Regions from separate parts of the Streptomyces sp. NPDC086766 genome, predicted to be linked through region 2. Evidence: predicted binding sites of a transcription regulator. Region 2 holds the regulator's gene; the other holds the start of a gene.
The links. Region 2 encodes HrcA, which represses chaperone genes, less so after heat shock. Its sites were predicted from a motif close to TTNGCACTCNGNNNNNCNGAGTGCNAA; they were not measured.
Positions count from the first base shown of each region.

Region 1 (14,918 bases), on a different contig from region 2:
CGCCGCGATGGGCGTGGCAGAGGTGCTGCTGCACACGCACGACATCGCCCAGGGGCTGGGCCTGCCCTACGAGCCGCCCGCGGAGCTGTGCGAGGACGTGCTCACCCGCCTCTTCCCGCACGTGCAGCCGGGCGCGGAGCCCTGGGCGACCCTGCTGTGGGCCACCGGCCGCGCAGAACTGCCCGGCCGCGCCCCGGTCACCGGGTGGAAGTGGAGCAACCCGCTCGCGATCCCCGCCGAGGGGCTCACCCTGGAGGGCGTCACCCCGGCCGCCGCCCGCGACCTGAGCGCCGGCGGGGACGGCGGTTTCCCGTGGGTGGAGGACGGCCCGTTCCAGGGCACCAGGGGGGCCGCCGGGATGGTGGCGAAGGCGTACGAGGCGGGGCTGCACCGGCCGGAGTGGGGGATGTTCGTCCTGGTGCGGCGGGAGGACGGCCGCGCGGTCGGCGGGATGGGCTTCCACGGACCTCCGGACGAGGAGGGCCGGGTCGAGATCGGCTACGACCTCGCCGTGGCCGCCCGCGGCAACGGCCACGCCACCGAGGCGCTGCGGGCCCTGACGGCGTGGGCGCGGGCCCGGGACGAGGTCCGGGTGCTGTTCGCCACCGTCGAACGGGACAACCTCCCCTCGCAACGGGTCCTCGGACGCGCCGGGTTCACCCGGGTGGGCACGGACGGGGAACTTTTCGCCTACGAACTGCGCGACTGAGCACGGCCCTTGGGGCGGCGGAGCCCGGACGCGTACAGCAGCCGCACCACTTCGCGGCTGCTGACCTCGACCGCTCCGGCCGCGACCGCGTCCGCGTGGCGGTGGGACGGGAGGTCGTAGTGGTCGCGTTCGAAGGCACGGCGCGGGACGCCCAGGCGCTCGGCGAAGCGGTGGAGCTCGTCGTAGGAGACGTCGCTGACGAGGTGGGACCACATCCGGCCGTGGCCGGGCCAGATCGGCGGATCGATGTAGACGGTCACCGGGCCACCGCCGGGCGCCCGCTCGCTGCCCGCGGCACCACCGCCGGGCCGGCCGCCCTCATGACGACGGCCCGCCGAGCGCCCGCCCGAGGGCCCCGACCGGCGCGACCTTCACCCCCGCCTGGGAGCACACCCAGTGCGGGTCGGGACCCAGCTCCGGTTCGACGTCCAGCGCGTGCGGGTCGCCGCCGCCGCACACCGGGCACAGCGGCCAGCGGCCGTACCGCTCCAGCAGCGCGTCCTGGACGTCCTGCGCGACCAGCCCGGCCACGTACGCCGCGCCGTCCGGCCACTGCTCCACCCACCAGCGGCGCTGCACCACGGACTCCTCCACCAGTGAGACGACGTCCGCCTCGGCGACCTCCCCCGCGACCAGATCGGCGAGGACGAGGGCGCGGGCGGCGTGCAGGGCCTGCTCCAAGGGGCTGATGGGGTCCATGCCTCCATTGTGCGCACTCTTGACCGCGCCACTGGAACGAAAATATCTTTCATCATGTGACCCAGGACGTGAAGGAAATTTTCGCAAGCGGGAGCGCCCCGGGCGGCGGGCCCCCCGCGCCCGCCGCGCTCGCGGCCAAGGTCCGCACCCTCGCCCCCACGATGACCCGCTCCATGCAGCGCGTCGCCGAGGCCGTGGCGAGCGACCCGGCCGGCTGCGCGGCCCTCACGGTCACCGGTCTCGCCGAGCTCACCGGCACCAGCGAGGCCACCGTCGTGCGCACCGCCCGCCTGCTCGGCTACCCCGGCTACCGCGACCTGCGCCTGGCCCTCGCCGGGCTCGCCGCCCAGCAGCAGTCCGGCCGCGCGCCCGCGATCACCACGGACATCGCGGTGGACGACCCGATCGCCGACGTCGTCGCCAAGCTCGCCTACGACGAGCAGCAGACCCTCGCCGACACCGCCGCCGGGCTCGACACCGTGCAGCTCGGGGCGGCCGTCACCGCGCTGGCCGCCGCCCGCCGCACCGACGTGTACGGCATCGGCGCCTCCGGCCTGGTCGCCCAGGACCTCACCCAGAAACTGCTGCGCATAGGGCTCATAGCCCACGCGCACAGCGACCCGCACCTCGCCGTCACCAACGCCGTGCAACTGCGCGCGGGGGACGTGGCGATCGCGATCACCCACTCGGGCTCGACCGGCGACGTCATCGAACCGCTGCGCGTCGCCTTCGAGCACGGCGCCACCACCATCGCCGTCACCGGCCGGCCCGACGCGCCCGTCACCCAGTACGCCGACCACGTCCTGACCACCTCGACGGCCCGCGAGAGCGAGCTGCGCCCGGCGGCGATGTCGTCCCGGACCAGCCAACTGCTCGTTGTGGACTGCCTGTTCGTGGGCGTGGCACAGCGGACCTACGAGACGGCCGCACCGGCGCTCGCCGCCTCCTACGAGGCGCTGGCCCACCGGCACCGCAGCTCGTCGCGGTAGACCTGCCGCGACCGGCCGTCGTGGGACGGAGGGGCGACCGCCCGGGGACGGTCCGCGTCCGCCCTCCGGGAGACCGCCCGCGAGGCGCCGTCCTGCGCCCTGCCGTCCGCCCGTCCTGCCGCCCCGGCGGCGTCGCACCACCCGCACCGGAAAGCACTGGAGAGAGCCGCTCCCATGACCTCCACGCCCCACTACCGTGAGCTGCGCGCCGAGTTGGAGGCGCTGACGACCGAGGCGTTCCGTCCTGAGCTGTCCGAGATCGACCGGCTGCCCACGCGGGAGATCGCCCGGCTGATGAACGCCGAGGACGCGACCGTGCCCGCGGCCGTGGCCGAGCGGCTGCCGCAGATCGCCGCCGCCATCGACGCGGTGGCCGAGCGGATGGCGCGGGGCGGCCGGCTGATCTACGCCGGCGCCGGCACCGCGGGCCGCCTCGGCGTCCTGGACGCCTCCGAGTGCCCGCCCACCTTCAACACGGACCCCGCGCGGGTCACCGGCCTGATCGCGGGCGGCCCCGAGGCCATGGTGACCTCGGTCGAGGGCGCCGAGGACTCCCGGGACCTGGCGGTCGAGGCCCTCGACGCGCTCGGCCTCACCCCCGACGACACGGTGGTCGGCGTCTCGGCCTCCGGCCGCACCCCGTACGCCATCGGCGCGGTCGAGCACGCCCGGGCGCGGGGCGCGCTGACGATCGGCCTGGCCTGCAACGCGGACAGCGCGCTGGCGGCGGCCGCCGAGCACGGCATCGAGATCGTCGTCGGCCCGGAACTGCTCACCGGCTCCACCCGGCTGAAGGCGGGCACCGCCCAGAAACTCGTCCTGAACATGATCTCGACGATCACGATGATCCGCCTGGGCAAGACCTACGGAAACCTGATGGTCGACGTACGAGCCTCCAACGAGAAGCTGCGGGCCCGCTCGCGCCGCATCGTCGCCCTCGCCACGGGCGCCCCGGACGCCGAGATCGAACGCGCCCTGGCCGCCACCGACGGCGAGGTGAAGAACGCGATCCTGACCCTTCTGACCGGAGCCGACGCCCCCACGGCCGCCCGCCTCCTGCGCGACTCCGACGGCCACCTGCGCGCGGCCCTGGAGGCGGCACGGGGCTGAGGGGCCCCGGGTCAGGGTCCGACAAGCCGCCTCTGTGGCCCACCGGCACCCGGATTGCGCACACTGGCTCCATGAACCACGCCCAGCTCACCGCCCTCGGCCGTGCTCTCCGTCTGCTCGGGGAGCACGGGGAGGCGCTCGGTGCCGACACGGCCGACGCCAAGCTGCACGAGATCAGGGCGGACGTGCGGCGCGCGCTCGATCTGCTGGAGGAGAGCGTCGGCGCAGCCGCCCCCGCGACCCGGTGCCCCGAGCACCCGAACGGTCCGGTGGACGAGGGCGCCCCGGATCTGTGCCTGCTCTGCGAGACCCGGCGGCGGGCCGCCCGCCGGTCGCAGGTGAACGAGGCCTATCCGGCGTACGAGCGTCCCGCCGCCGGGCCCGTGGAGCGCACCCCCTCCCGCTACGGCGTCCGCGCCGACCGTCCGCAGCCCCAGCAGCGGTGGCTGCCGGAGCTGTGGAACGGGCGGGAGTGGCGGTTGTGCGGGACGCCGCGCCGGGACCGGCGGGAGGCCGAGGCGTTCGTCAACGCCCAGCGCCGCGCCCCGCGCGCCGCCATGGCCTACCGGCTCGTGCACGAGTTCACCGACTACGAGGTGGTGCGGATGTGGGGCACCCCGGTACGGGTGGACATCGAGCCGATGGGGAACGCCTAGGAGCCGTCCGGCGCCGCGTCAGCTCAGCGTCTTCAGCGCCGCGGCGTCGTAGGGCTGCAGCTCGTCGAGGCGGCCGGCGAGGACCTTCGCCGCCCACTCGGGGTCCTGGAGCAGCGCGCGGCCCACGGCCACCATGTCGAACTCGTCGTTCTCCATACGGTCCAGCAGGTTGTCCAGGCTGCCCACGGCCGCGCCCTCGCCCTGGAACGCCTTGATGAAGTCGCCGTCGAGGCCGACCGAGCCGACGGAGACGACCTGCTTGCCCGTCAGCTTCTTCGTCCAGCCCGCGAGGTTGAGGTCCGAGCCCTCGAACTCCGGGAGCCAGTAGCGGCGGGTGGAGGCGTGGAAGACGTCCACGCCGGCCGCGGCGAGCGGGGTGAGGATCGCCTCCAGCTCCTCCGGGGTCTCGGCCAGGCGCGCGTCGTACGCCTCCTGCTTCCACTGCGAGTAGCGGAAGAGGACGGGGAACTCGGGCGACACCCGCTCGCGCACCGCCGCGACGATCTCCGCGGCGAACCGCGTACGGGCCACCGGGTCGCCGCCGTAGGCGTCGGTGCGGCGGTTGGTGCCGGCCCACAGGAACTGGTCGAGCAGATAGCCGTGGGCGCCGTGCAGCTCCACGCCGTCGAAGCCGATGCGCTCGGCGTCGGCCGCGGCCTGGGCGAAGGCGCCGATGACGGCGTCGATGTCGGCCCGGGTCATGGGCGTGGCGTCCTCGGTGCCGTCCACGCGCAGCCCGGAGGGGCCGTGGGAGGGGGCGTCCGGGTTGGGGTTCTGGCCCTGCTTGCGGACCGTGCCGATGTGCCACAGCTGCGGCACGATGGTGCCGCCCGCCTGGTGCACCGCCTCGGCGACCTTCGCCCAGCCGGCCAGCTGCTCCTCGCCGTGGAACCGGGGCACGCGGCTGCTGCCGCCGGCCGAGTCGTGCCCCACGTACGTGCCCTCGGTGACGATCAGGCCGACGCCCGCGGCGGCGCGGCGGGCGTAGTACGACAGCACGTCCTCGCCGGGGACGCCGCCGGGCGAGAACATCCGGGTCATCGGCGCCATGACGATCCGGTTGGGGACGGTCAGGCCGTTCAGCGTGACGGGGCGGGAGAGGATCCTGGCCGCGCGGGAGGCGGACTCGGTGGCGGTGACGGTCATGCGGGGGGTCTCCTCTTGCAGAGCAGTCGGGTACCGGATGGTATGTGCACGCGCATGAACTGCACGCACCGACGTCAACCCCGCCGCCCCGGCCCGGAATTCCGGCCCGGCACACCTGTGACCCGGAACACGCCCGAGGGCGGCGCCCCCTGTCGGAACAGGGGACGCCGCCCTCGGTACGTGAAGGACGGTACCGATCCTCGGAAGGATCAGAAGTCCATGTCACCGCCCGGCATGCCGCCGCCGGCCGGCGCGGCGGCCTTCTCCGGCTTGTCGGCGATGACGGCCTCGGTGGTGAGGAACAGCGCGGCGATGGAGGCGGCGTTCTGCAGCGCGGAACGGGTCACCTTCGCCGGGTCGATGATGCCCTCGGCGATCATGTCGACGTACTCGCCGGTCGCGGCGTTCAGGCCGTGGCCGACGGTCAGGTTGCGGACCTTCTCCACGACGACGCCGCCCTCGAGACCACCGTTGACGGCGATCTGCTTGAGCGGGGCCTCCAGCGCGAGCTTCACGGCGTTGGCGCCGGTCGCCTCGTCGCCCTGGAGCTCCAGCTTCTCGAAGACCTGGGAGGCCTGCAGCAGGGCCACGCCACCACCGGCGACGATGCCCTCCTCGACGGCCGCCTTCGCGTTGCGGACGGCGTCCTCGATGCGGTGCTTGCGCTCCTTGAGCTCGACCTCGGTGGCGGCGCCGGCCTTGATGACCGCGACGCCGCCGGCGAGCTTCGCCAGGCGCTCCTGCAGCTTCTCGCGGTCGTAGTCGGAGTCGCTGTTCTCGATCTCGGCGCGGATCTGGTTCACGCGGCCCTGCACCTGCTCCGGGGAGCCGGCGCCGTCGACGATGGTGGTCTCGTCCTTGGTGATGACGACCTTGCGGGCGCGGCCCAGGAGGTCCAGGCTCGCGTTCTCCAGCTTGAGGCCGACCTCCTCGGAGATGACCTCGCCGCCCGTGAGGATGGCGATGTCGCCGAGCATGGCCTTGCGGCGGTCGCCGAAGCCCGGGGCCTTGACGGCGACGGACTTGAAGGTGCCGCGGATCTTGTTGACGACCAGGGTCGACAGGGCCTCGCCCTCGACGTCCTCGGCGATGATCAGCAGCGGCTTGCCCGACTGCATGACCTTCTCGAGGAGCGGGAGCAGGTCCTTGACCGAGGAGATCTTGGAGTTGGCGATGAGGATGTAGGGGTCCTCGAGCGCCGCCTCCATACGCTCCATGTCGGTGGCGAAGTAGGCGGAGATGTAGCCCTTGTCGAAGCGCATGCCCTCGGTGAGCTCGAGCTCCAGACCGAAGGTCTGCGACTCCTCGACGGTGATGACGCCTTCCTTGCCGACCTTGTCCATGGCCTCGGCGATGAGCTCGCCGATCTGGGTGTCGGCGGCGGAGATGGAGGCGGTGGAGGCGATCTGCTCCTTGGTCTCGACCTCCTTGGCCTGGTCGAGCAGGGCGGCGGAGACGGCCTCGACGGCCTTCTCGATACCGCGCTTCAGCGCCATCGGGTTGGCGCCGGCGGCGACGTTGCGCAGGCCTTCCTTGACCAGGGCCTGGGCGAGAACGGTCGCGGTGGTCGTACCGTCACCGGCGACGTCGTCCGTCTTCTTGGCGACTTCCTTGACCAGCTCGGCGCCGATCTTCTCGTACGGGTCCTCGAGCTCGATCTCCTTGGCGATGGAGACACCGTCGTTGGTGATCGTGGGGGCACCCCACTTCTTCTCGAGGACGACGTTGCGGCCCTTGGGGCCGAGGGTCACCTTGACGGCGTCCGCGAGCTGGTTCATGCCGCGCTCGAGGCCTCGCCGCGCCTCCTCGTCGAACGCGATGATCTTGGCCATGTGAAGTGGTCCCTCCAGGACTGGGGGTGATTACTTCGGACCGCGCCCGCGCCCGCGACGGACGGCCCCGACCGGAGGTTCCTTGCCCCACCCGGTCCGTGGCCTCACCGACCCGGTCCTTCGTTGTCACTCTCACCTTCAGAGTGCTAACGCCAATGATTAGCACTCGGCACCCGAGAGTGCAAGCGCCCGCGAAGCGGGCTCGTCGAGGGGTGGCGGTCGGGCGACGGCTGGGAGCAAGCGCCCGCGAAGCGGGCTCGTTGAGGGGCGATGGTCGGGCGACGGGTGGGCGCAAGCGCCTACGGGGGTGCGGGGGGGGCTCAGCCGCGCGCGAACACGGGCGCGCCGCCGCACCGGAGCGGAGGGCGGGCACGCCGAAGGGCCCGCACCCCTCGAGGTGTGCACCTCGGGGCGCGGGCCCTTCGATCAGAAGAACGTCGCTTGCGGTGGTCGCGCGATTCAGGCCGTGACGCGGACCATGTCGGCCTGCGGACCCTTCTGGCCCTGCGAGATCTCGAACTCGACCCGCTGGCCCTCTTCCAGCGTGCGGTAGCCGTCCATCTGGATCGCGCTGTAGTGGACGAAGACGTCCGCACCACCGTCGACCGCGATGAAGCCGTACCCCTTCTCCGCGTTGAACCATTTGACGGTGCCCTGAGCCATGCCTAACTCCCCTATTACTGGCCCTTGCACAGATCCACACTTCGCGGATCCGGGTCAGACCTCCGCCCCCATGGATTGGGGGCGTGCGCCGGAACGCGTCGACCGCGGCTGAATGTATCCGTTCAACTGCCGTCTGCAACAGGTCAGTCGGACGAGAAATCTGGGCACGACCGATCCGGAATCTCCCGAGAATTCGCCCGAATTCAGGTCAAGTCGGACCGGGCAAAGGGAGCGTATGACGCAAAAGCCCCGCACAGTTTGGCTACTTCTTGTCGCCGGTGCGGCAGGTTTCCAGGGCCAACGATCTTCGGATCAGCGACGCGTTCCCCAACTGTACCGCGCTCAATCACGCTGAATTGCCCCCTCCGCTTCTCTTACGGAGGGGGCAATTCGATGAACTCTCGGTGACGGCGGTTACCGAAGGTAATGATCAGCCGCCGGCGACCGCCGGAATGATGGACACGCCCGCGCCCTCCGGGGTGGCCGTCTCCAGGCCCTGCTCGAACCGGACGTCGTCGTCGTTGACGTAGACGTTGACGAAGCGGCGCAGCCTGCCCTGGTCGTCCAGGACGCGCGCGGCGATGCCGGTGTGGTTCTTCTCCAGGTCGGCGATGACCTCGCCGAGGGTCGCGCCGTCGGCGTTCACCTCGGCCCGGCCGCCGGTGTAGGTGCGCAGGATGGTGGGGATGCGAACGGTCACGCTCATGCGAGGCCAGCCTCTCGGAAGGAGTCCAGGTTCGGGCGGATGGTCGCGGTGAGGCCGGTGCCCGCCACCGCGTCCAGGGTCTTCAGGCCGTCCCCGGTGTTCAGGACGACGGTGGTCTTCGCCGGGTCCAGCACACCGTTCTCGATCAGCTTGCGCGTGACGCCCACCGTCACCCCGCCCGCCGTCTCCGCGAAGATGCCCTCGGTCCGGGCGAGCAGCCTGATGGCGTCCACCACCTGCTCGTCGGTCACGTCCTCCACGGCGCCGCCGGTGCGGCGCGCGATGTCCAGGACGTACGGGCCGTCGGCCGGGTTGCCGATGGCGAGGGACTTGGCGATGGTGTCCGGCTTCTGCGGGCGGACCACGTCGTGGCCCGCCTTGTAGGCGGTGGACACGGGGGAGCAGCCCTGGGCCTGGGCGCCGAAGATCTTGTACGGCCGGTCCTCGACCAGACCGAGCGCGATCAGCTCCTGGAGGCCCTTGTCGATCTTCGTGAGCTGCGAGCCGGAGGCGATCGGGACGACGATCTGGTCCGGCAGCCGCCAGCCGAGCTGCTCGCAGATCTCGTACGCCAGCGTCTTGGAGCCCTCGGCGTAGTACGGCCGCAGGTTGACGTTGACGAAGCCCCAGCCCTCGCCGGCCGGGTCGCCGATCAGCTCGGAGCAGAAACGGTTCACGTCGTCGTAGTTGCCCTCGATGCCGACGAGCTCGCCGCCGTAGACCGCGGCCATGACGACCTTGCCCTGCTCCAGGTCGTGCGGGATGAACACGCAGGAGCGGAGGCCGGCGCGGGCGGCCGCGGCGCCGACGGCGCCGGCCAGGTTGCCGGTGGAGGAGCAGGACAGGGTGGTGAAGCCGAAGGCGCGGGCGGCCTCCAGGGCCTGGGCGACGACCCGGTCCTTGAAGGAGTGCGTCGGGTTGCCGGAGTCGTCCTTGACGTACAGCCCGCCGGTCACGCCGAGCTCGCGGGCCAGGTTGTCGGCCTGCACCAGCTTGGTCCAGCCCGGGTTCAGGTTCGGCTTGGTCGCCACGTCGGCGGGGACGGGCAGCAGCGGCGCGTAGCGCCAGATGTTCGCGGGGCCCGCCTCGATCCGCTTGCGCAGCTCCTCGGTGTCGTACGCCGAGAAGTCGTAGGCGATCTCCAGCGGGCCGAAACACTCCTCGCAGGCGAAGACCGGGCCGAGCGGCACCCGGTGGCCGCACTCACGGCAGCTCAAGGCCGCGGCGGGACCGAGGTCGACGGTGGAGTCGGTGCTGCTTGCAACAGTCTGCACAGCCATGGAGGCGAGGCCCTTTCTCCTCATCTTCCTCACGACGCATCTCGCCGTGAGACGGATTTGGCACCTTCCCTAGCCGGGAGCCTCGCGGTGACGATCGCTGTGCGCGCACAGCGATGGATACGAGAACCGGCTGGAGGGTTGCCGGGGCTTCATCGGGCCGTGTCCCTCTGCCCCTCTGGATGAGCGGTATGCGGTTGTTGAGCGGCGGCGACCCCCGACATGCGATGGTCATCCGCGTTGTTCAAGACTGTAACCGAAGGCCAGGACAGTTGAGATAGTCGTCCGAACCGCGAGACGGAGCACAGGACCCGTGTGATCCGTCCCGTGATCCGAATCAGTGAGGAGCCGCCGACCGTGCTGGAAGAAGTCGAGGGCTGGCTGAGGACACGCTCCTGGTCCGTGACCGATCGCCCGCTGCACCGGATCCTGGCCGCCAAGCGCGCGAGCGGCTCGTCGGTCAGCGTCGTGCTGCCCGCGCTCAACGAGGAGGAGACGGTCGGCGAGATCGTCGCCGTGATCCGTCACGACCTGATGCGGCAGGCCCCGCTCGTCGACGAGATCGTCGTCGTCGACTCGGGCTCCACCGACCGCACGTCCGAGGTGGCCGCCGCCGCGGGCGCCCGGGTCGTCCACCGCGACGACGTCCTGCCGCGCATCCCGGCCGTCCCGGGCAAGGGCGAGGTGCTGTGGCGCTCGCTGCTCGCCACCGAGGGGGACATCGTCTGCTTCGTCGACGCCGACCTGAGGGAGTTCTCCTCCGACTTCGTCACGGGGATCGTCGGCCCGCTGCTCACCGACCCGGACGTCGACCTGGTGAAGGCGATGTACGACCGCCCGCTGGGCGGCGCCGCGGGGCAGGGCGGCCGGGTCACCGAGCTGATGGCTCGCCCGCTGCTCAACATGCACTGGCCGCAGCTGGCCGGCTTCGTGCAGCCGCTCGGCGGCGAGTACGCGGCCCGCCGCTCGCTGCTCGAACAGCTGCCCTTCCCGGTCGGGTACGGGGTCGAACTGGGGATGCTGGTCGACGCGCTGCACCTGGTCGGCCTGGACGCGCTCGCCCAGGTGGACGTCGGTGTGCGCAGGCACCGGCACCAGGACGGGCAGGCGCTCGGCCGAATGGCCGCCGCGATCTACCGCACCGCCCAGCTCCGGCTGGCCCGCGGCCATCTGATCCGGCCCGCCCTCACCCAGTTCGAGCGGGGCGAGGAGGGCTTCGAGCCGCGGACGTACCCGGTGGACACCGAGGAGCGGCCGCCGATGATCGAGATAGCGGAGTACGCCGCCCGGAAGGTGGCGTGAAACATCGTCCCGGCCGTATACGGCCACCCACCAAGCGGAACCGTACGTTTGAGCGTTTGAGGGCCGGGCTAGGTTGAGGCGTATGGCTTCTACGCACGGTGCCGAGGTGCTGGTCGCGTCCAATCGCGGCCCGGTTTCGTACGAGCTGCTCGAGGACGGTTCGCTGCGGGCCCGACGCGGAGGCGGAGGGCTGGTGTCCGGGTTGTCGGCGATCGGCCCCGAGGCGGGCGCGGTGTGGGTGTGCGCCGCGCTCGGCGACGCCGACCGCGAGGCGGCCCGCCGCTTCGAGGGAGGCCGCAGGCTGCCGTCCGACGCGACCGGCGGGCAGCAGGTCCGGATGCTCGACATCGACGCGGCGGTCTTCGCCGACGCCTACAACGGCATCGCCAACTCGGTGCTCTGGTTCGTCCACCACATGCTCTACCAGACGCCGCTCGAGCCGGTCTTCGACGCGGAGTTCCGCCGGCAGTGGGCGTCCTACGAGGCGTACAACCTGGCCTTCGCCGAGGCGCTGGCGGAGGAGGCCGCCGAGGGGGCGGCCGTGGTGGTGCAGGACTACCACCTGACGCTGGTCCCGGGGATGCTGCGCGACTTCCGGCCGGACGTGCGGATCGGCCATTTCTCGCACACGCCGTGGGCGCCGGTGGACTACTTCCGGATGCTGCCCGACGACATCGCCGAGCAGGTGCTGCGCGGGATGCTGGGCGCGGACCGCCTCGGCTTCCTCACCCGGCGGTGGGCTGACGCGTTCACCGGCTGCTGCGATGCGCTCGTCGACGGGCTCGGCGGTACCCGGGTCGGGGTGCACGGTCTCGGCGCGGACGCCGAGTTCCTTCGGGAGCGGGCGCACCGCGCCGACGTCGACGAGCGGATGGCGGCACTGCGCGAGGAGATCGGCACGGCCCCCGACGGGGCCCCGCGCCGCACCGTCGTGCGCGTGGACCGCACCGAGCTGTCGAAGAACATCGTGCGGGGGCTGCTGGCCTACGAGCAGCTGCTGGAGGACCGCCCCGAGTGGCGGGAGCGGGTGACGCACCTCGCCTTCGCCTACCCCTCCCGGCAGGACCTCGCCGTCTACCGGGACTACACCGCCGAGGTCCAGCGGGTGGCCCAGGAGATCAACGACCGGTTCGGCACGCCCGGGTGGACCCCGGTCGTGCTGCACGTCCGGGACGACTTCGCGCGCTCGCTCGCCGCGTACCGGCTCGCCGACGTGGCCCTGGTGAACCCCATCCGGGACGGCATGAACCTGGTCGCCAAGGAGGTGCCCGTCGTCTCCGACGCCGGGTGCGCGCTGGTGCTCTCCCGGGAGGCGGGGGCGTACGCGGAGCTCGGCGAGGACGCGGTCGTCGTCAACCCCTACGACGTGACCGGCACGGCCCGCGCCCTGCACGAGGCCCTGACCATGCCGGCGCACGAGCGCGCGGAGCGCTCCAAGCGGCTGGCCGCGGCGGCCACCGCGCTGCCGCCCGCCCAGTGGTTCCTGGACCAGCTGACCGAGCTGAACGGCCGACCGGACTGAACCGGGGCGGGGACGGCCGCCGGGGCCGGTCGGAGGATCGGGCCCAGCGCGCCGAGAGCCGGTCCGGCGACGGAGCTCAGTCCAGCTTCTCCGCCAGGTCCCGCAGCAGGGCCACGACCCCGGCCGGGCCGTCCACCACCACGTCGGCCCGCTCCGCCAGTTCCGTCACCTCGCTGCTGCCGCTGCACACCAGCAGGCCCGGCACGCCGTCGGAGCGGAGCTTGTCGACCGTGGCGAAGGCCGACAGGTCGCCCAGGTCGTCACCGGCGTAGAGGACCGAGGTGGCGGCGACGTCACGGACGCAGTCGAGGAGGGCGACGCCCTTGTCCATGCCCGGCGGGCGCAGCTCCAGGACCATGCGGCCGGGCTCGACGATCAGGCCGTGCCGGGCGGCGAGGTCGGTGAGCGGGTCGCGGAGCAGCTCGAAGGCGGCCTGCGGGTCGTCGGCGCGGCGGGTGTGCACGGCGACGGACCGGCCCTTCTCCTCGACCCAGGTGCCGTGTCCGGCGCCGACGCGGTCGAGGAGCCCCGGCAGTTCGGCGCGGACGGCGGCGACGCCGGGGTGCGGGGGCGGGGCGGTGACGGTGCCGGTGGCCGCCTCCCAGCGCTCGGCGCCGTAGTGGCCGAGGACGACGAGATGCTCCAGGCCGGGTACGCCCGCGAAGCCGCCGTGCCGCACGGCGACGTCGGCCGGACGGCCGGTGACCACCGCCACGGCGGCCACCTTCGGGGCGAGCGCGGCGATCGCGGGCACCGCCTCCGGGTGCGCCCGGGCCTGGTCCGGGTCCGGCACGATCGGCGCGAGCGTGCCGTCGAAGTCGAGTGCGATCACCGCGCTCCGGGGTCGCGCGAGGATCGCGGCGAGCCCGTCCCGCCCGGCCTGCGTGGCGGGCGTCGGCAGGGAGGGGGTGGGGGTGGTCGAGTCTGCTGCGTGACTGTCCTGGCTGCCCATACGGCGAACCTATCCACGCGGGGCCGGACGCACTCCTCGACGCCCCGGTCCCGGCCGGTCCCGCCCCCGCTCTCAGCGCTCGCCGCGGCGGGCCTCCCGCACCCGGCGCAGGCGGTTCACCGTGACCGGGTCGTGGGCGAGCGCGCGGGTGTCGTCGAGGAGGGCGTTGAGGAGCTGGTAGTAGCGGACGGGGGACAGGCCCAGCTCCTCGCGGATGGCCCGCTCCTTGGCGCCGGGTCCGGGGAACCCGCGCCGCTCCAGGGCGAGGATGTCCCGCTCCCGCCGGCCGAGCACGTCCTGGTCGTCGTCCATACCGGCACGGTAACCGCCACCACCGACAGCGAGACGGGTTCAGGCCGTCCGGCGTTTGAGGACGAGCCCGTTCAGGCCGACAGCGGGGTCCGGGGCACGGCCCCCGAAGCGACGCCCGCCCCCCCCACGCACCAACGCCCGGCAACCGCACCGGGCACCCGGCGCCCCACGACACCGCCCCCGGCAGGGTCTACCGCTCCGCGCTCTCCGCCGAGGACGCCCGCGCCTGGAGCCCGCCGAGAACCCCGGCGGGGCTCCCACCGGAGGTGACCGCCTCGCCGATGCGGCGCTTGACGTCCGCGCTGACCTCGGCCCAGGAGGTGTTCCCCACCGGGTAGAGCTGTGCGAGCGGAAGCTCCGCCAGGAACGGCCGGAGCTTGGCGTCCTCCTCGGACGCGGCCATCGCCTCCGAGGCGGAGGTGGTGACGGGCAGCAGGTCGTAGCGGCGGGAGAAGTCGAGGACGTTCCCGCGGCTGTAGACGAAGTCGAGGAAGTCGCCGATCTCGTCGCGGTGGCCGTTCTTCTTGAAGGCCATCATCCAGTCGGTGACGCCCATGGTGGCCTTGGCCGCGCCTTCCCGCCCCGGCATCGGCACCATGCCGAACTTCACGCCCTTCCTGGCGGCCTGCTGCATCAGCGTGGGGTGGCCGTCGAGCATCCCGACCCGGCCGTCGGCGAAGGCGGCGAACGCGTCCGCGCGGTTGAGCCTGCCCGGGGCGACCGGCCCGGTCAGGTCCTTGCCGACGAGTTCGTCCTTGAGCCAGTCGAAGGTCTGGACGTTCTGCGCCGAGTCGATGGTGTACGTGCCGATGTCGTCGGTGTAGCCGGTGCTGCCGCCGCTGAGCATCCACTGCATGGTCTCGGCCTGCGCCTCCTCCGGGCCGAGCGGCAGCGCGTACGGGTACTTCACGCCCTCGGCCTTCAGCGCCCGGGCGTCGGCCGCGAGCTCGTCCCACGTCCGCGGCGGGGTGAGCCCGGCCCTGGCGAAGAGGGTCTTGTTGTAGAAGAGGACGCGGGTGGAGGCCGCGAACGGGATGCCGTAC
Region 1 is NZ_JBIVBI010000011.1:128,352-143,269, forward strand. It holds gene ACIPM1_RS21070 (GNAT family N-acetyltransferase) at 1-709, shown strand, start outside; gene ACIPM1_RS21075 (DUF4031 domain-containing protein) at 691-969, opposite strand; gene ACIPM1_RS21080 (hypothetical protein) at 1,028-1,408, opposite strand; gene ACIPM1_RS21085 (MurR/RpiR family transcriptional regulator) at 1,465-2,397, shown strand; gene murQ (N-acetylmuramic acid 6-phosphate etherase) at 2,572-3,507, shown strand; gene ACIPM1_RS21095 (hypothetical protein) at 3,579-4,163, shown strand; gene ACIPM1_RS21100 (NADH:flavin oxidoreductase) at 4,182-5,309, opposite strand; gene groL (chaperonin GroEL) at 5,519-7,141, opposite strand; gene ACIPM1_RS21110 (cold-shock protein) at 7,601-7,804, opposite strand; gene ACIPM1_RS21115 (MoaD/ThiS family protein) at 8,235-8,510, opposite strand; gene thrC (threonine synthase) at 8,507-9,790, opposite strand; SAM riboswitch class I at 9,808-9,976, opposite strand; gene ACIPM1_RS21125 (glucosyl-3-phosphoglycerate synthase) at 10,145-11,089, shown strand; gene ACIPM1_RS21130 (trehalose-6-phosphate synthase) at 11,172-12,611, shown strand; gene otsB (trehalose-phosphatase) at 12,688-13,563, opposite strand; gene ACIPM1_RS21140 (DUF3263 domain-containing protein) at 13,636-13,875, opposite strand; gene ACIPM1_RS21145 (extracellular solute-binding protein) at 14,066-14,918, opposite strand, start outside.
Region 1: a site for HrcA is predicted at 7,265-7,291, ahead of groL (chaperonin GroEL). Genes of this name have one in related genera too.

Region 2 (14,918 bases):
CCGGGCGCCGCGAGCGGGCTGCGCCCGTCCGGGTCCGAGGTCTCCGCGGGCAGGATCCGGTCGATGCGCCAACTGCCGTCCTCGTGGCGGGAGATGTCCGCGCCGAGCAGCCCCTGCCGGGGCCCGCGGCCGTAGCCGCCGTCCGCCATGACGTAGGCGTGGGAGGTGCCGAGCTCGCCGTGCACCTCCCACAGCAGGTCCATCAGGTCGTCGTGGGTGGCGAGGCGGTCGAGGACCGGGCGGTACCGGCCGAGGACGCCGTCCCAGTCGACGCCGCCCATGTCCGCCCGCCAGAAGTGGTCCCGCATCAGGCGGCCGGTCTCCTCGTACATCTGCCGCCACTCGGCTGCCGGATCGACGGTCTGCCGGACCCGGCCGAGGTCCACGGTGATGTTCGAGTCGCTGTCGTCGTCGTTCGAGGCGCGCCGGTCGCTGGGCACGACCTTCAGCTTGCCGTCGGTCCACAGCAGGACCCGCTTGCCGTCGCCGCTGACCTCGAAGTGGTCGGCGTCGGCGGCGAGGTGCTCCAGGCGCTGCTGGGCGAGGTCGTAACGCTCCAGCTCGGTCTTCGGATCGGGGTCGTCGGGGGTGGCGCGGGTGGCTCCGAGGACGCCGCGCACCGGGTGCCGCAGCCACAGCACGCCGTCCTTGGCGGCGCGCAGGGTGGAGTAGCGGGCGGCCTCGACGGGGAACGGCACGATCCGGTCGGCCAGGCCCTCCAGGTCGATGCGGGTGGCCGGGGTGCCCTCGCTCTCGGGCGTCTCGTCCTTGTCCGGGGCCTCGAAGGAGCGCCCGTGCCGCTGCGGCCCGAACGGGGACGGCGTGGTCGCCGCCAGGGTGATCAGATGCGGGCGGCAGCCCTCCACGAAGGCCAGGTCGAAGACGTGCTCGTCGTAGACCGGGTCGAAGGAGCGGCTGGAGAGGAAGGCCAGGTGCTTGCCGTCGAGGGTGAACGCGGGCGCGTAGTCCTGGAAGCGCAGCGGAGTCGCCTCGGTGACCGACAGGTCGGTGGTGTTGGCGAGCCGCAGCTGGCAGAGCGGCCGGGGGCCGGGGTGCGACCAGGCGAGCCAGCCGGAGTCGGGCGAGAAGGCGAGGTCGCCGACGTCGCCGTCCTCGCTGCGGTCGACCTCGCGCACCTCCCCCGTCTCCCGTTCGACGAGCAGCAGCCGCCCGTCGTGCGAGGCGACGGCGGCACGGCTGCCGTCGGGGGCCATGGCGAGCTCCATGACGCGGCCGAGCTGCCCGGCGGCGAGCCGGCGCGGGGTCGCGCCGACGGCGACGCCGGTGGCGGGCGCGAACTCCAGGGCGTCCTCGCCCTCGGCGTCCGTCACCCACACCACCCACTCCTCGCCGTCCGCGCGGAAGGTGCGCGGCAGCCTGGCCCGCACCCCGGGCCGCGCGGCGAGCGCGCGGGCCGGGCCGGAGCGGTGGGTGACCCAGTGGACGGCGCCGCGCACGGCCACCGCGCTGCCGCGCGCGGTGTGGTCGGGCGAGGCGTGGTCGAACCAGCGGGCGGCGCTCACCGGGTGCGGCTGGAGGTCGACGCGCGGGCCGCCGAGCCGGACGTCCAGGCGGCGCGGCTCGGCGCCGTCGAGGTCGTCCAGCAGCCACAGCTCACCGGCGCTGGCGTAGACGACGCGGCTGCCGTCGCCGGCCGCGTGCCGGGCGTAGAAACCGTCGAGGGGGGTGTGCCGGCGCAGGTCGGAGCCGTCGGCGAGGGAGGAGTACAGCGCTCCGGTGCCCTCGTGGTCGGACAGGAAGGCCAGGCGCTCGCCCACCCACACCGGGCACTCGATGTTGCCGTCGAGGTCCTCGTGCAGCCGTACGAACTCGCCGTCGCCGGCGGGGTCGATCCACAGCTTGCCCGCGGTGCCGCCGCGGTAGCGCTTCCACCAGGCCGCCTCGCGGCCCATCGGCGCGGACAGCAGCACGGTGTGCGGGCCGTGGGCGACGTCGCCGACGGGGCCGTAGGGCAGGGTGGTGGCCGGTCCCCCGTCGAGCGGGACGGCCCGTGCCCAGGTGCGGCGCAGGCTCGCCTGGCCCTGGGTGCTGATCGCGAGGACCTCGCCGTCCGGGGTCCAGCCGCACACCTGGGTCCGCCGGCTGCCCCAGTGCGTCAGGCGCCGGGCGGGGCCGCCGTCGACGGGGGCGGCGTGCACCTCGGGGGCCCCGTCGCGGGTGGAGGTCCAGGCGACGGTGGCGCCGTCGGGCGAGATGCGCGGGTGGGTCACCGGCACGTTGTCGGCGCTGACCCGCCAGGCGCGGCCGCCGTCGAGGGGCGCGAGCCACACGTCGTCCTCGGCGGTGAAGGCGACCAACCCGCCGTGCAGGTGCGGGAACCGGAGATACGCCGACGCGGCGGAGGCGGCCGGCGGAGCGGACGACGCAGACGACGACGCCTTTGCTGACGATGTGGGCTGAGTCACCCGATCACCCTACGCAGCCACGGCATCCGTGGACAGGGGTTTCGATCACTTCCCCCGCACGTCGGCTCCGCGCGGGGCGGACCGACGCGGGAAGGGTGCGGCCTCACTTGCCCTCGACGGGCCAGCAGGTGGGGTCGCCCTTGCACCACAGGGTCCTGGTGACGGTCACCGTGACCGTCGGCCCGGGACCGTCGCGGGTGGGGCGGTGGGTGACGGGCGGGGCGTACGTCGGGCCGGGGGCGGCGTCGCAGTCGCCGAGCCCGTCCACGTGGAACCACACCTTGCCGCCCACCTTCGCGGTCAGGTTCCCGCGCACGCAGGCGCCGTCGACGGCGCGGGTCACCTTGCCGGTGACGGTGATCCTCCGGCCGTCCTTCGTCCGCCCTTGGCAGTCGACGGTGGCGACGGTGGTCACGGACGCCGAGGGCGCCCGCGTCCCCGGGGTCCGCGCCTTGTCCCCGCCCTCGTAGCCGGCCGTGCAGGTCAGCCAGCGCACGGCGGCGTGCCGCCGGTTCAGTTCCGCGGTCGCGGTCTTGTCGGTCGTGTACGCCACCGCGGCGGAGTTCAGCCCGCCGGGGTCGCACGCGACGGCCCCGCCCACGGCGACCGCCGCGAGCCCCGCCACGGCCATCACCCGCCGCCCGCGCGGCCGTTGCCCGATACGCCTCGGTACCCCCATGCACGGCAGCCTGCCACCGGCCCGCCCCGCGCGGTAGAGCGCATACGGCCACACGCGCGCCGCCCGCCCCCTCGGGTGCGTGGCCCCACCTCGCTGCACGGCCGGCCCGCGCGGCACCGTGCCGGACCCGCGCGGTCAGCCGCGCAGCAGCAGCCACTCCTGGAGTTCGACGAGGTTGCCCTCGGGGTCCTTGAGGTGGGCCACGCGCATCCGGTCGGTCAGCGGGGCCGGGCCGTGCAGCACGGTCCCGCCGCGGGCGGTGATCCGGGCGCAGGTCGCGTCGAGGTCGTCCACGCGCAGCACCACCAGGGAGCGGTGCCCGTTGGCCTCCTCGCCCAGTTCGCCCAGCATCCCGGCCATCATCGCCCGGTCCTGGAGGGCGATGCCCGCGGACCCGGTGGCCGGACTGAACTTCTCGTACGGCCCCTCCATCGCCCCCGACTGCGGCTTCAGGCCGAGCACGTCGGCGTAGAAGCGGTAGCAGGCGGCGAAGTCGCCGACGAGCAGCCGGACCTGTGCCAGTTCCACGGGATCCCCCTCCGGGTCAGGACCACCGGCCGGTGCGGCCCAGGAGCAGGGCGGCCGCCGCCGTACCGGCGGTCGAGGTGCGCAACACGCTACGCCCGAGCCGGTACGGCCTCGCGCCCGCCCGGGCGAACAGCTCCAGCTCCTCCGGGGACACGCCCCCCTCGGGCCCGACGACGAGGACGATCTCACCGGCGGTGGGGAGGGCGGTGGTGGCCAGCGGCTCCTCGCCGCTCTCGTGCAGCACGGCGGCGAAGTCGGCGCCGGCGAGCAGGGTGGCGACCTGTTGGGCCGTCGCCGCGTCCGCGACCTCGGGGAAGCGCACCCGGCGGGACTGCTTGCCGGCCTCGCGGGCGGTGGACCGCCACTTGCCGAGCGCCTTCAGCCCACGGTCGCCCTTCCACTGCGTGATGCAGCGGGAGGCGGCCCACGGCACGATCGCGTCGACGCCGACCTCGGTCATGGTCTCCACGGCCAGCTCGCCCCGGTCGCCCTTCGGGAGCGCCTGGACGACGGTGATCCGGGGGGACGGGGCGGGTTCCTCGGTCACGGACTCCAGGTCCGTGACCACCAGCCGGTCCTTGCCCTCGGCGGCCTTCACCACGCCCTCGGCCCAGCGCCCGCGCCCGTCGGTGAGGATGACGTCCTCCCCGGGGCGCAGCCGCTTGACGGAGACCGCGTGCCGCCCTTCGGGGCCGTCGAGCACGAACTCCGGCCCGATCCGGTCGAGTTGGTCGACGACGAACACCGGCGCGGTCATCGCACCTCACCTCCGCTCGTGGGGAAGCCCGACAACGCCGCCCGGGCGGCGTCCAGTTCGGCCGCCAGCACCTCCACCAGCCGCCCGGCGGGCAGACCGCGGGCCATGCGGTGGCCCTGCCCGGCCCACAGCGCCATGCCCTGCGCGTCGCCCGCCTTCGCGGCCGCCTTGCGCAGCGGCGCGGTGAGGTGGTGGAGGTCGGGGTAGGCGGCGGGCGCGTAGGGGCCGTGCTCCCGCAGGAAGCGGTTGACCAGGCCGCGCGCCGGGCGTCCGGAGAAGGCGCGGGTCAGCTCCGTGCGGGGGAAGACGGGGTCGGTCAGCGCCGCCTTGTGGAGGGCGTGCGCGCCGGACTCGGAGGTGGCGAGGAACGCCGTGCCCAGCTGGGCGGCGCTCGCGCCCGCCGCGAGGACGGCGGCGATCTGGCTGCCGCGCATGATGCCGCCCGCGGCGACGACCGGGATGTCCACCGTCTCGCGGACCTGTGCGACGAGCGCGAGCACTCCGGTGCCGGGGCAGCCGTTCTCGGGCAGGTCGCGGTGGCTGCCCTGGTGGCCGCCGGCCTCCACACCCTGCGCGATCACCACGTCCGCGCCCGCCTGCCGCACGGCGAGCGCCTCCTCGGCGGTGGTCGCCGTGACGAGGACGAAGGTGCCCGCGCGGTGCAGCGCGTCCACCACCTCGGGGGCGGGGACGCCGAAGTGGAAGGAGACCACCGGCACGGGGTTGTCCAGGAGCACGGCGAGCTTGGTGTCGTAGCCGTCGTCGCGTCCGCTCTCCGGGTCGCCGAGTTCGGTCTCGTACCAGGTGGCCTCGCCGGCCAGCTGGTGGGCGTAGAGGTCGACGGCGCCGGACTCGGCGTGCTCCGGCTGCGGCACGAACAGGTTCACGCCGAAGGGGCGGTCGGTCAGTCCGCGCAGCTGCTTGATCTCCTGGTACATCCCGTCGGCGGTCTTGTAGCCCGCGGCGAGGAACCCGAGCCCGCCGGCGTCGGACACGGCGGCGGCGAGCCGCGGTACGGAGACTCCGCCCGCCATGGGGGCCTGCACGATCGGATACGGGAAGAGATCGGTCAGTGCGGTGGACATGCCCGCATGGTGTCACGTCCCGCCCACCGCACCGCATCCGGCCGCCCTCCCGGCGGTCCGGGCGGACGGCCGGGAGGGCGGCCGGAGAGGCCGGAACAGAGCCGGAAACGGTGCCGGCTCAGCGCCCCGTGGACGGAGTCGCCTCAGCGCCCGTTGAACGCGTCCTTCAGCCGGGAGAACAGGCCCTGCTGCCCCGGCTGGAACTGGCCCTGGGGCCGTTCCTCGCCGCGCAGCTTGGCGAGTTCGCGCAGCAGGTGCTCCTGCTCGGGGTCGAGCTTGGTCGGGGTCTGCACCTCGACGTGCACCACGAGGTCGCCCCGGCCGCCGCCGCGCAGGTGCGTGACGCCCCGGCCGTGCAGCGGGATCGACTGGCCGGACTGGGTGCCCGGGCGGATGTCGACCTCCTCCATGCCGTCCAGGGTCTCCAGCGGCACCTTGGTGCCGAGGGCCGCCGCGGTCATCGGGATGGTGACCGTGCAGTGCAGGTCGTCGCCGCGCCGCTGGAAGGTCTGGTGCGGCAACTCGTGGATCTCGACGTAGAGGTCGCCGGCGGGGCCGCCGCCGGGCCCGACCTCGCCCTCGCCCGCGAGCTGGATGCGGGTGCCGTTGTCGACACCGGCCGGGATCTTCACCGTCAGGGTGCGGCGCGACCGCACCCGGCCGTCGCCCGCGCACTCCGGGCACGGGGTGGGCACGACGGTGCCGAAGCCCTGGCACTGCGGGCACGGGCGCGAGGTCATGACCTGGCCCAGGAAGGACCGGGTGACCTGCGAGACCTCACCGCGGCCGCGGCACATGTCGCAGGTCTGGGCGGTGGTGCCCGGGGCCGCGCCCTCGCCGTTGCAGGTGTTGCAGACGACGGCCGTGTCGACCTGGATGTCCTTGGTGGTGCCGAAGGCCGCCTCGTCCAGCTCGATCTCCAGCCGGATCATGGCGTCCTGGCCCCGGCGGGTGCGCGAGCGCGGCCCGCGCTGCGACGCCGTGCCGAAGAACGCGTCCATGATGTCGGAGAAGTTCCCGAAGCCGCCCGCGCCGAAGCCGCCCGCACCGCCGCCGGCCTGCGAGAGCGGGTCGCCGCCGAGGTCGTAGACCTGCTTCTTCTGCGGGTCCGACAGCACCTCGTAGGCGGCGTTGATCTCCTTGAACCGCTCCTGGGTCTTCGGATCCGGGTTGACGTCCGGGTGCAGCTCGCGCGCGAGCCGCCGGAAGGCCTTCTTGATCTCTTCCTGCGACGCGTCGCGACGCACGCCGAGTACGGCGTAGTAGTCCGTGGCCACCTAGGACTCCGCCAGGATCTGTCCGACGTACCGTGCCACTGCGCGTACCGCTCCCATCGTTCCCGGGTAGTCCATGCGGGTCGGTCCGACCACGCCGAGCTTGGCGACTGCCTCGCCGCCCGAACCGTAGCCCACCGACACCACGGATGTGGAGTTGAGTCCCTCGTAGGCGTTCTCGTGACCGATGCGCACCGTCATGCCCGGATCCTTCGCCTCGCCCAGCAGCTTCAGGAGCACCACCTGCTCCTCCAGCGCCTCGAGGACGGGCCGGATGGTGAGCGGGAAGTCGTGCGGGAAGCGGGTCAGGTTGGCGGTGCCGCCGATGATCAGCCGCTCCTCGTTCTCCTCCACGAGGGTCTCCAGGAGGGTGGACAGCACCGTCGAGACCGTGCCCCGGTCCTCGACGTCGAAGGCGTCCGGCAGGTCCTCGACGAGCTGCGGCACGTCCGCGAAACGGCGGCCGGCGACCCGGCTGTTCAGCCGCGCGCGCAGGTCCGCCAGGGACGTCTCGCCGAAGGGGGCCGGGCAGTCGACCAGCCGCTGCTCGACCCGGCCGGTGTCCGTGATCAGCACGAGCATCAGACGCGCGGGCGCGAGCGACAGCAGTTCCACGTGCCGCACGGTCGAGCGGGTCAGCGAGGGGTACTGCACGACGGCGACCTGCCGGGTCAGCTGCGCGAGCAGCCGCACCGTGCGGGCGACCACGTCGTCGAGGTCGACGGCGCCGTCGAGGAAGTTCTGGATCGCCCGGCGCTCCGGCGCGGTCATCGGCTTGACCCCGGCCAGCTTGTCGACGAAGAGGCGGTACCCCTTGTCGGTGGGGATGCGTCCGGCGCTGGTGTGCGGCTGGGCGATGTAGCCCTCGTCCTCCAGGGCCGCCATGTCGTTGCGGACCGTGGCGGGCGAGACACCGAGGTTGTGCCGCTCGGTCAGGGCCTTGGAGCCCACCGGCTCCTCGGTGCCCACGTAGTCCTGGACGATGGCGCGCAGCACCTGAAGCCTTCGTTCGCTGAGCATCGCGCACACCTCCAGAAGTCGTCCCGCGGCTCCTTGCCTGGCACTCGGCGCATACGAGTGCCAGCTTTACCCGGCCCAGTGTACGGCCGTCGGGTACGCCCGCGGCAAGGCCGGTCCGGCTACGGCCTGCGAGGTCGTGCCGCGAGGGCCGCCGCGGCTGGGCCCCGGCGGCCCTCGCGGCTAGCGTCGCCGTATGACGGTGACTTGGGAAGAGCTGGGGTGGGAACGGCTGGCGGAGGGGGTCGGCCGCCGCCGCCTTCCGGTGTGGGACTGCACGGTGGGCCTGGTCCTCGGCGAGGACGGCGCGCTGATGGTCGACGCCGGGTCGAGCCTGGCGGAGGGGGTCCGGCTGCGCCGGGAGGCGGAGCGGCTGGCCGGCGGCCGTGTGCGGTTTCTCGCACTGACGCATCCGCACTTCGACCACGTCTTCGGCGCGGCCGTGTTCGCGGGCGCCCACGTCTTCGCCGCGGGCGGCTCCCGCGCGGTGTTCGAGGACGGGCGCGCGGAGCTGTGCGCGGACGCGGTGCGCAACGGGCTGGAGGGCGGGGCGGCCGAGGTGGCGGCGGACACCCTGGTCTCTCCCCGGGAGGGTGTGTGGGGAAAGGCCGTCGTCGAGCTGAAGGGCGGCCGGGAGGTGCTGCTGCACGACGTCGGCCCGGGGCACACCCGGCACGACCTCGCCGTCGTGGTGCCGGGCGACCCGGCGGTGGTCTTCTGCGGCGACCTGGTCGAGGAGTCCGGGGAGCCGCAGGCCGGTCCCGACGCCGTGCCCTCCCGGTGGCCCGCCGCCCTGGACCGGCTGCTGGAACTGGGGGGCGAGGACGCGCTGTACGTGCCCGGTCACGGCGGGGTGGTGGACGCGGCGTTCGTCCGGGCGCAGCGTGACGCCCTGGCCCGACGTTTCGGCGTGTCGCGCTGATCGCCCGCGGGGTTCTCCCTATCGTCATTCGAATGCGCCAGTACTCCGCCGACCTGACCCCGCCGTGGAAGAAGTCCCGGCCCGCGCCGGAGGTGCCGGCGGACCCGGGTCTGGTGGTGGAGGAGCCGGGGACGGGTTTCTGCGGGGCGGTGGTCGGCTGCGAGGCGGGCACGGTGACGCTGGAGGACCGCTTCGGCAAGCACCGGGTCTTCCCGCTCCAGCCGGGCGGCTTCCTGCTGGAGGGCCGCGCGGTGACGCTGGTGAAGCCGGCGTCGGGGCCGGTGCGGCCCACCCGTACGGCGTCCGGTTCGGTCGCCGTGCCCGGCGCCCGCGCGCGGGTGGCCCGCGCCGGGCGGATCTACGTCGAGGGGCGGCACGACGCCGAACTCGTCGAGAAGGTGTGGGGCGACGACCTGCGCGTCGAGGGCGTGGTCGTCGAGTACCTGGAGGGCGTGGACGACCTGCCGTCGATCGTGGCGGACTTCGCACCCGGCCCCGACGCCCGCCTGGGCGTCCTGGTGGACCACCTGGTGCCGGGCAGCAAGGAGTGGCGCATCGCCGAGTCGGTGACCGACGAGCACGCGCTGGTCGTGGGCCATCCGTACATCGACGTCTGGGAGGCCGTGAAGCCGTCCTCCGTGGGCATCGACGCCTGGCCCCGGGTCCCGCACGGGCAGGACTGGAAGACGGGCGTGTGCCGGGCTCTCGGCTGGCCGGAGAACACGGGCGCCGCCTGGCAGCGGATCCTCTCCCGGGTCCGCTCGTACCGGGACCTGGAGCCGGATCTGCTGGGGTGTGTCGAGCGTCTCATCGACCACGTGACCGTGCCCTGAGGCACGTGACCGTTCGCCGAGGCACGCGGAGCCCTCGCCGCGGCCGCCGGGGTCCGGCCCCTCAGTCCACCAGGTCGCGCACCACCGCGTCGGCCAGCAGCCGGCCCCGCAGGGTGAGCACCGCGCGTCCCGCCTCGTACGGCCCCGGCTCCAGCAGACCGCCGGACAGCGCGCGGCGGGAGGCCGCGCGTCCCGCCTCCCGCAGCAGGGACAGCGGTACGCCCTCGCGCAGCCGCAGCTCCAGCAGGATCCGCTCCACCCGGCGGTCCTCGTCCGCGAGGAGCTCGCGGCCGGCGCCCGGGGAGCGGCCCCCGGCGAGGGCGGCGGCGTAGGCGCCCGGGTGCTTGACGTTCCACCAGCGCACGCCGCCGACGTGGCTGTGCGCGCCGGGGCCCGCGCCCCACCAGTCGGCGCCCCGCCAGTACAGCTCGTTGTGCAGGCAGCGGGCCGCCTCGGAGGTGGCCCAGTTGGAGACCTCGTACCACGCGAAGCCCGCCGCGGAGAGCGTCTCCTCCGCGATCAGGTAGCGGTCGGCGTGCACGTCGTCGTCGGTCCCCGGGATCTCGCCGCGGCGGATCCGGCGGGCGAGCTGCGTGCCCTCCTCGACGATCAGGGCGTACGCCGAGACGTGGTCGGGGCCGGCGCCCAGGGCCGCGTCCAGGGAGGCCCGCCAGTCGTCGTCCGACTCTCCGGGGGTGCCGTAGATCAGGTCGAGGTTCACGTGCTCGAAGCCCGCCGCGCGGGCCTGGGCGACGCACTCCTCGGGGCGGCCCGGGGTGTGCGTGCGGTCGAGGACCTTCAGCACGTGCTGCCGGGCGCTCTGCATACCGAAGGAGATCCGGTTGAAGCCGCCCTCCCGCAGGGCCGCCAGATACGCCGGGTCGACCGACTCGGGGTTGGCCTCCGTCGTCACCTCGGCGTCGGGCGCGAGACCGAACTCGTCGCGGATCGCCCGCAGCATCCGCACCAGGTCGTCCGCGGCCAGCAGGGTGGGCGTGCCGCCGCCGACGAAGACCGTACGGACTTCGCGCGGATCGTCGCCGAGGACCTTGCGGGCCAGGCGGATCTCGTCGGTCAGCGTCCCGGCGTAGTTGTCCCGGGAGGCGAGCACGCCGCCGGTGCCGCGCAGCTCGGTGGCGGTGTAGGTGTTGAAGTCGCAGTAGCCGCAGCGGGTCGCGCAGTAGGGCACGTGCAGGTAGAACCCGAGGGGCCGGTCGGCGGCCCCGGCGAGCACCCGCGCGGGCAGCGCGCCGTCCTCGGGGACGGGCTCGCCGTCGGGAAGTGCGGAAGGCATGTCCTCCATTGTCCAGCACCGGCGCCGGGTCCCGGGCCGGGCGCCCACTCCGAGGCGCCGGCTCTACGGCTCTCGCTCCGCAGCGCTCGTAGACCAGGGCGCTGCGCACCCTCGGCCAGTCACGCCTGGGCGCCTGCCCGTGGTCGCTGACGCCAAGCTCCGACTCCGGGCGTTCGCTCCCCGCCGGGGCCCCGGCGGGCCGCCCACCCTCGGCCACTCACGCCCGGGCGCCCGCCTGCGGCCGCACACGCCAGGCCCCTGACCTCGGCCGCACAGCCCGGGCGCCCGCCCTCGGCCGCTCACTCCGCCTGGAGCACCATCAGCGCCAGGTCGTCCTCCGGGGGCCCGGCCCCGAAGTCGTGCACCAGCCGCCGGATGCGCTCGGCGACCAGCTCCGCGTCCAGCCCGGCGCACCCGGCGAGGGCCTTGGCGAGTCCGTCGCCGTCGTCGAACTGACGGGAGCCGGAGCGCCGCTCGGTCACCCCGTCGGTGACGCACAGCAGGGTGTCGCCGGGCGCCAGCTCGCAGGTCTCGCTGGTGTACGTCTCGTCCTCGACGACGCCGAGCAGGGTCTGCGGGCGGGCGACCGTACGGACGTCGCCCCGGCGCCCGAGGAGCAGCGGCAGCGGGTGCCCGGCGCAGGCGAGGGTGCAGCGGACACCGCCCTCGAAGGGGGCCAGCTCGCCGTAGAGGAGGGACAGGAAGCGGGTCTGCGGGCCGTCGCCGGGGGCGGGGGTGCGGCCGCCCGCGGCCACCAGGACCCGGGCGGCGGCGTCGGCGGCCTCGGTGGCGTCGTCGAGCAGGAGCTGGTTGAGGCGGTCCAGGACGTCGGGGACGCCGTAGCCCTCGCGGGCCAGCAGCCGCAACCAGGGCCGGGCCAGCCCGATGACCACGGCGGCCTCCGGGCCCTTGCCCTGGACGTCGCCGACGGCGAAGCACCAGCGGCCGTCCCCGGCCGGGAAGAGGTCGTAGAAGTCGCCGCTCGGACCGCCCTTGTCGCACGGCTCGTAGACCAGGGCGCTGCGCACCCCGGGGATCTGCGCGACCGCGCCGGGCAGCAGCCCGCGCTGCAGGACGGCGCTGATGGTGGCCTGGCGGGCGTACTGCCGGGCCGCGCCGACGGCGAGCGCGACCCGGCGACCGAGGTCCTCGACCAGCCCGGTGATCTCGTCGGGGAAGCGCAGCAGCCCGGCCCGCCCGATGACCAGCGTGCCGAGCGGGCGGCCGCCCGCGATCAGGCGGTAGGCGAGCGCCGACCCGTGGGTGCCGGCCGGGCCGAGGGCCTCCCCGGGCCAGGGGTAGGGGACCGGCCCGGACCGTAGGCCGTCGACCGCGCGCGGCGGGTCCTTCTCCAGGGCCCGGCGCAGTTCCTCCATGCGGTTCTCGCTGCCGTGCCAGACGCGGGCGAGCCGCGGCCCCGCCGCGCCGGTCCCGTCGCCCCAGCCGCCGCGGGCGGTCGCCTCGTCCTCCAGCCACACCGCGCACCAGTCGGCCAGGCGCGGCACGATCAGCTGCCCGGTGAGCGCGGCGACCAGGTTCTCGTCGAGCTGGCCGGCGAGCAGGTCGGAGGCCTCGGCGAGGAAGGACAGGGCGCCGCGCCCGAGCCACTCCCGGTCCCACTCGGCCCGCCGCGGCTCGGGCGCGAGGACCTGGGCCACGCCGAGGTGGCGCTGCCCGGCGTACTCCTCGCCCTCCCCGCCCTCGCCGTCCTCCTCGTCCGCGGCGCCGCGCTCGGCGGGCAGCCGCGCCCACACCGTCTTGGCCCCGGTCCGGTAGGTGATGCCCCACTCCTCGGAGAGCGCCGCGACCAGGCGCAGGCCGCGGCCGTGCTCCGGGGCCTGGTGCGCCGGGTCCGCGGAGGTGTCGCGGGGGGCGCGCGAGGGGTGGTGGTCGGACACCTCGACGACGAACGCGCCGCTGTCCGGCTCCAGTTCGCAGGCCAGCTCCACGTCGGTGCCCGCGTGCACGACGGCGTTGGTGACCAGCTCGCTGACGACCACCAGGGCGTCCTCGGTCAGCCGGCCGGCGACGGCGTGTCCGCGCTGCGCCCACTCGGCGAGCGCCGTACGCACCAGGGCGCGGGCGGAGCCGGGCGCGAGGGGGCCTCCGGGCAGGGTCGCCCACGCCTGCGCGCGCCCGCCCGCGGCCAGGTGCGTGAGCACCTCGGCGCCCGGGTGCGCGGGTGCCCCGGAGGCACGGGCGACGGTCTCCCGCTGCGTGGGAATGACCCCCATCGGCAACTCCCCGAGAAGTTCGGACGAATACGCCTCGGTCGATGCGGACAGAGTGACAGACTGACCGCACCCATAAGCGCCGAGTTACCGAACTGGGCCGGCATGAGTGAGAACAGTGCCACGCGCCTGCTCGAAGAGGGACGCATTCCGGCCGAAGTCCGAGCACCCGCGGCGCGCCGCCCGCTCACCACGACCACGACCGCGACCGAATGAGGCATCGTCAGCATGACCGCTGAGGGCACGGCCGACGACACGGCCGGCATCCTCCTCGTGGACGACATGGAGGACAACCTGACCGCCCTGGAGGCGGTCCTCAAACCCCTCGACCAGCCTCTGGTGCGGGCGCGTTCGGGCGAGGAGGCACTGGCGGCGCTGGCGCGGCGGCGGTTCGCCGTCGTCCTGCTGGATGTGCACATGCCGGGCATGGACGGCTTCGAGACGGCCGCGGGCATCAGGCGGCTGGACGGGGCCAAGGACGTCCCGGTCGTCTTCCTGACCGCCGCGGAGGACGACCCGGGCTTCGCCTTCCGCGGGTACGCCACGGGAGCCGCCGACTACCTGCGCAAGCCCTTCGACCCGTGGGTGCTGCGCGCCAAGGTCGCCGTCTTCCTCGACCTGTACCGCAAGAACCGGCAGCTGGAACGGATGCTGACGCAGGAGCAGGCGCACTGCGCCGCGGTGGCCGCCCGGCTGGCCGCGGTGGACGCGCTGCTGGCCGCCGACCCGCCGGACGTGCCGGAGGCACACCGGCAGGTCCGCGAACTCCACAGGCTGGTGGACTCGATCCGGCGGGAGCGGGGCCACTAGGTCCCGCGGGGGCGGTCCGGCGGGAGCGGGTCGCTAGGACCCGCGGGGGCGGTCCGGCGGGAGCGGGTCGCTAGGACCCGCGGGGGCGGGGCCACCGGCGCCCGCGGAGGCGGGGGCACCGGCGCCCGCGGGGGCGGGCCACCGGGGGATCCGCCCCCGCCGTACGGCGGCTCAGGCCTCGCGGGTGCCCGCGTACATCTCGTCGATCAGGTGCTTGTACTCGCGCTCCACGACCGGCCGCTTCAGCTTCAGGCTCGGCGTGATCTCGCCGTGCTCGACGTCGAGGTCGCGCGGCAGGAGGCGGAACTTCTTGATGGTCTGCCAGCGCTGCAGGCCCTCGTTGAGCTGCTTCACGTAGCCGTCGACCATCTCGACCGTGGCGGGCGCGGCGACGACCTCCGCGTACGACTTGCCCGCGAGGCCGTTCTCCTTCGCCCACTCCATCAGGGAGACCTCGTCGAGGGCGATGAGCGCGGTGCAGAAGTTCCGGTCGGCGCCGTGCACCAGGATGTTGGAGACGTAGGGGCACACCGCCTTGAACTGGCCCTCGACCTCGGCCGGCGCGATGTACTTGCCGCCGGAGGTCTTGATGAGGTCCTTCTTGCGGTCGGTGATGCGCAGGTAGCCGTCCGCGGACAGCTCGCCGATGTCCCCGGTGTGGAACCAGCCGTCCGTCTCCAGGACCTCGGAGGTCTTCTCGGGCAGCCGGTGGTAGCCCTGCATGATGCCGGGGCCGCGCAGCAGGATCTCGCCGTCGTCGGCGATGCGCACCTCCGTGCCGGGCAGCGGCTTGCCGACGGTGCCGGTGCGGTAGGCCTCGCCGGGGTTGACGAAGGAGGCCGCGGAGGACTCGGTCAGGCCGTAGCCCTCCAGGATGTGGATACCGGCGCCGGCGAAGAAGTAGCCGATCTCCGGCGCGAGGGCGGCGCTGCCCGACACACAGGCCCGCAGGTTGCCGCCGAAGGCCTCGCGGATCTTGGCGAAGACGAGCCGGTCGGCCACCTTGTGCTTGGAGGCCAGGCCGAAGGGCACGGCGTGGGTGCCGGTGCGCTGGAAGTTGTC
Region 2 is NZ_JBIVBI010000001.1:86,047-100,964, reverse strand. It holds gene ACIPM1_RS00430 (S41 family peptidase) at 1-2,318, opposite strand, end outside; gene ACIPM1_RS00425 (hypothetical protein) at 2,530-3,105, opposite strand; gene ACIPM1_RS00420 (VOC family protein) at 3,241-3,633, opposite strand; gene ACIPM1_RS00415 (16S rRNA (uracil(1498)-N(3))-methyltransferase) at 3,650-4,390, opposite strand; gene ACIPM1_RS00410 (nitronate monooxygenase) at 4,387-5,475, opposite strand; gene dnaJ (molecular chaperone DnaJ) at 5,619-6,752, opposite strand; gene hrcA (heat-inducible transcriptional repressor HrcA) at 6,753-7,769, opposite strand; gene ACIPM1_RS00395 (MBL fold metallo-hydrolase) at 7,963-8,688, shown strand; gene ACIPM1_RS00390 (DUF3097 domain-containing protein) at 8,721-9,521, shown strand; gene hemW (radical SAM family heme chaperone HemW) at 9,583-10,815, opposite strand; gene ACIPM1_RS00380 (SpoIIE family protein phosphatase) at 11,115-13,049, opposite strand; gene ACIPM1_RS00375 (two-component system response regulator) at 13,275-13,856, shown strand; gene ACIPM1_RS00370 (AMP-dependent synthetase/ligase) at 14,028-14,918, opposite strand, start outside.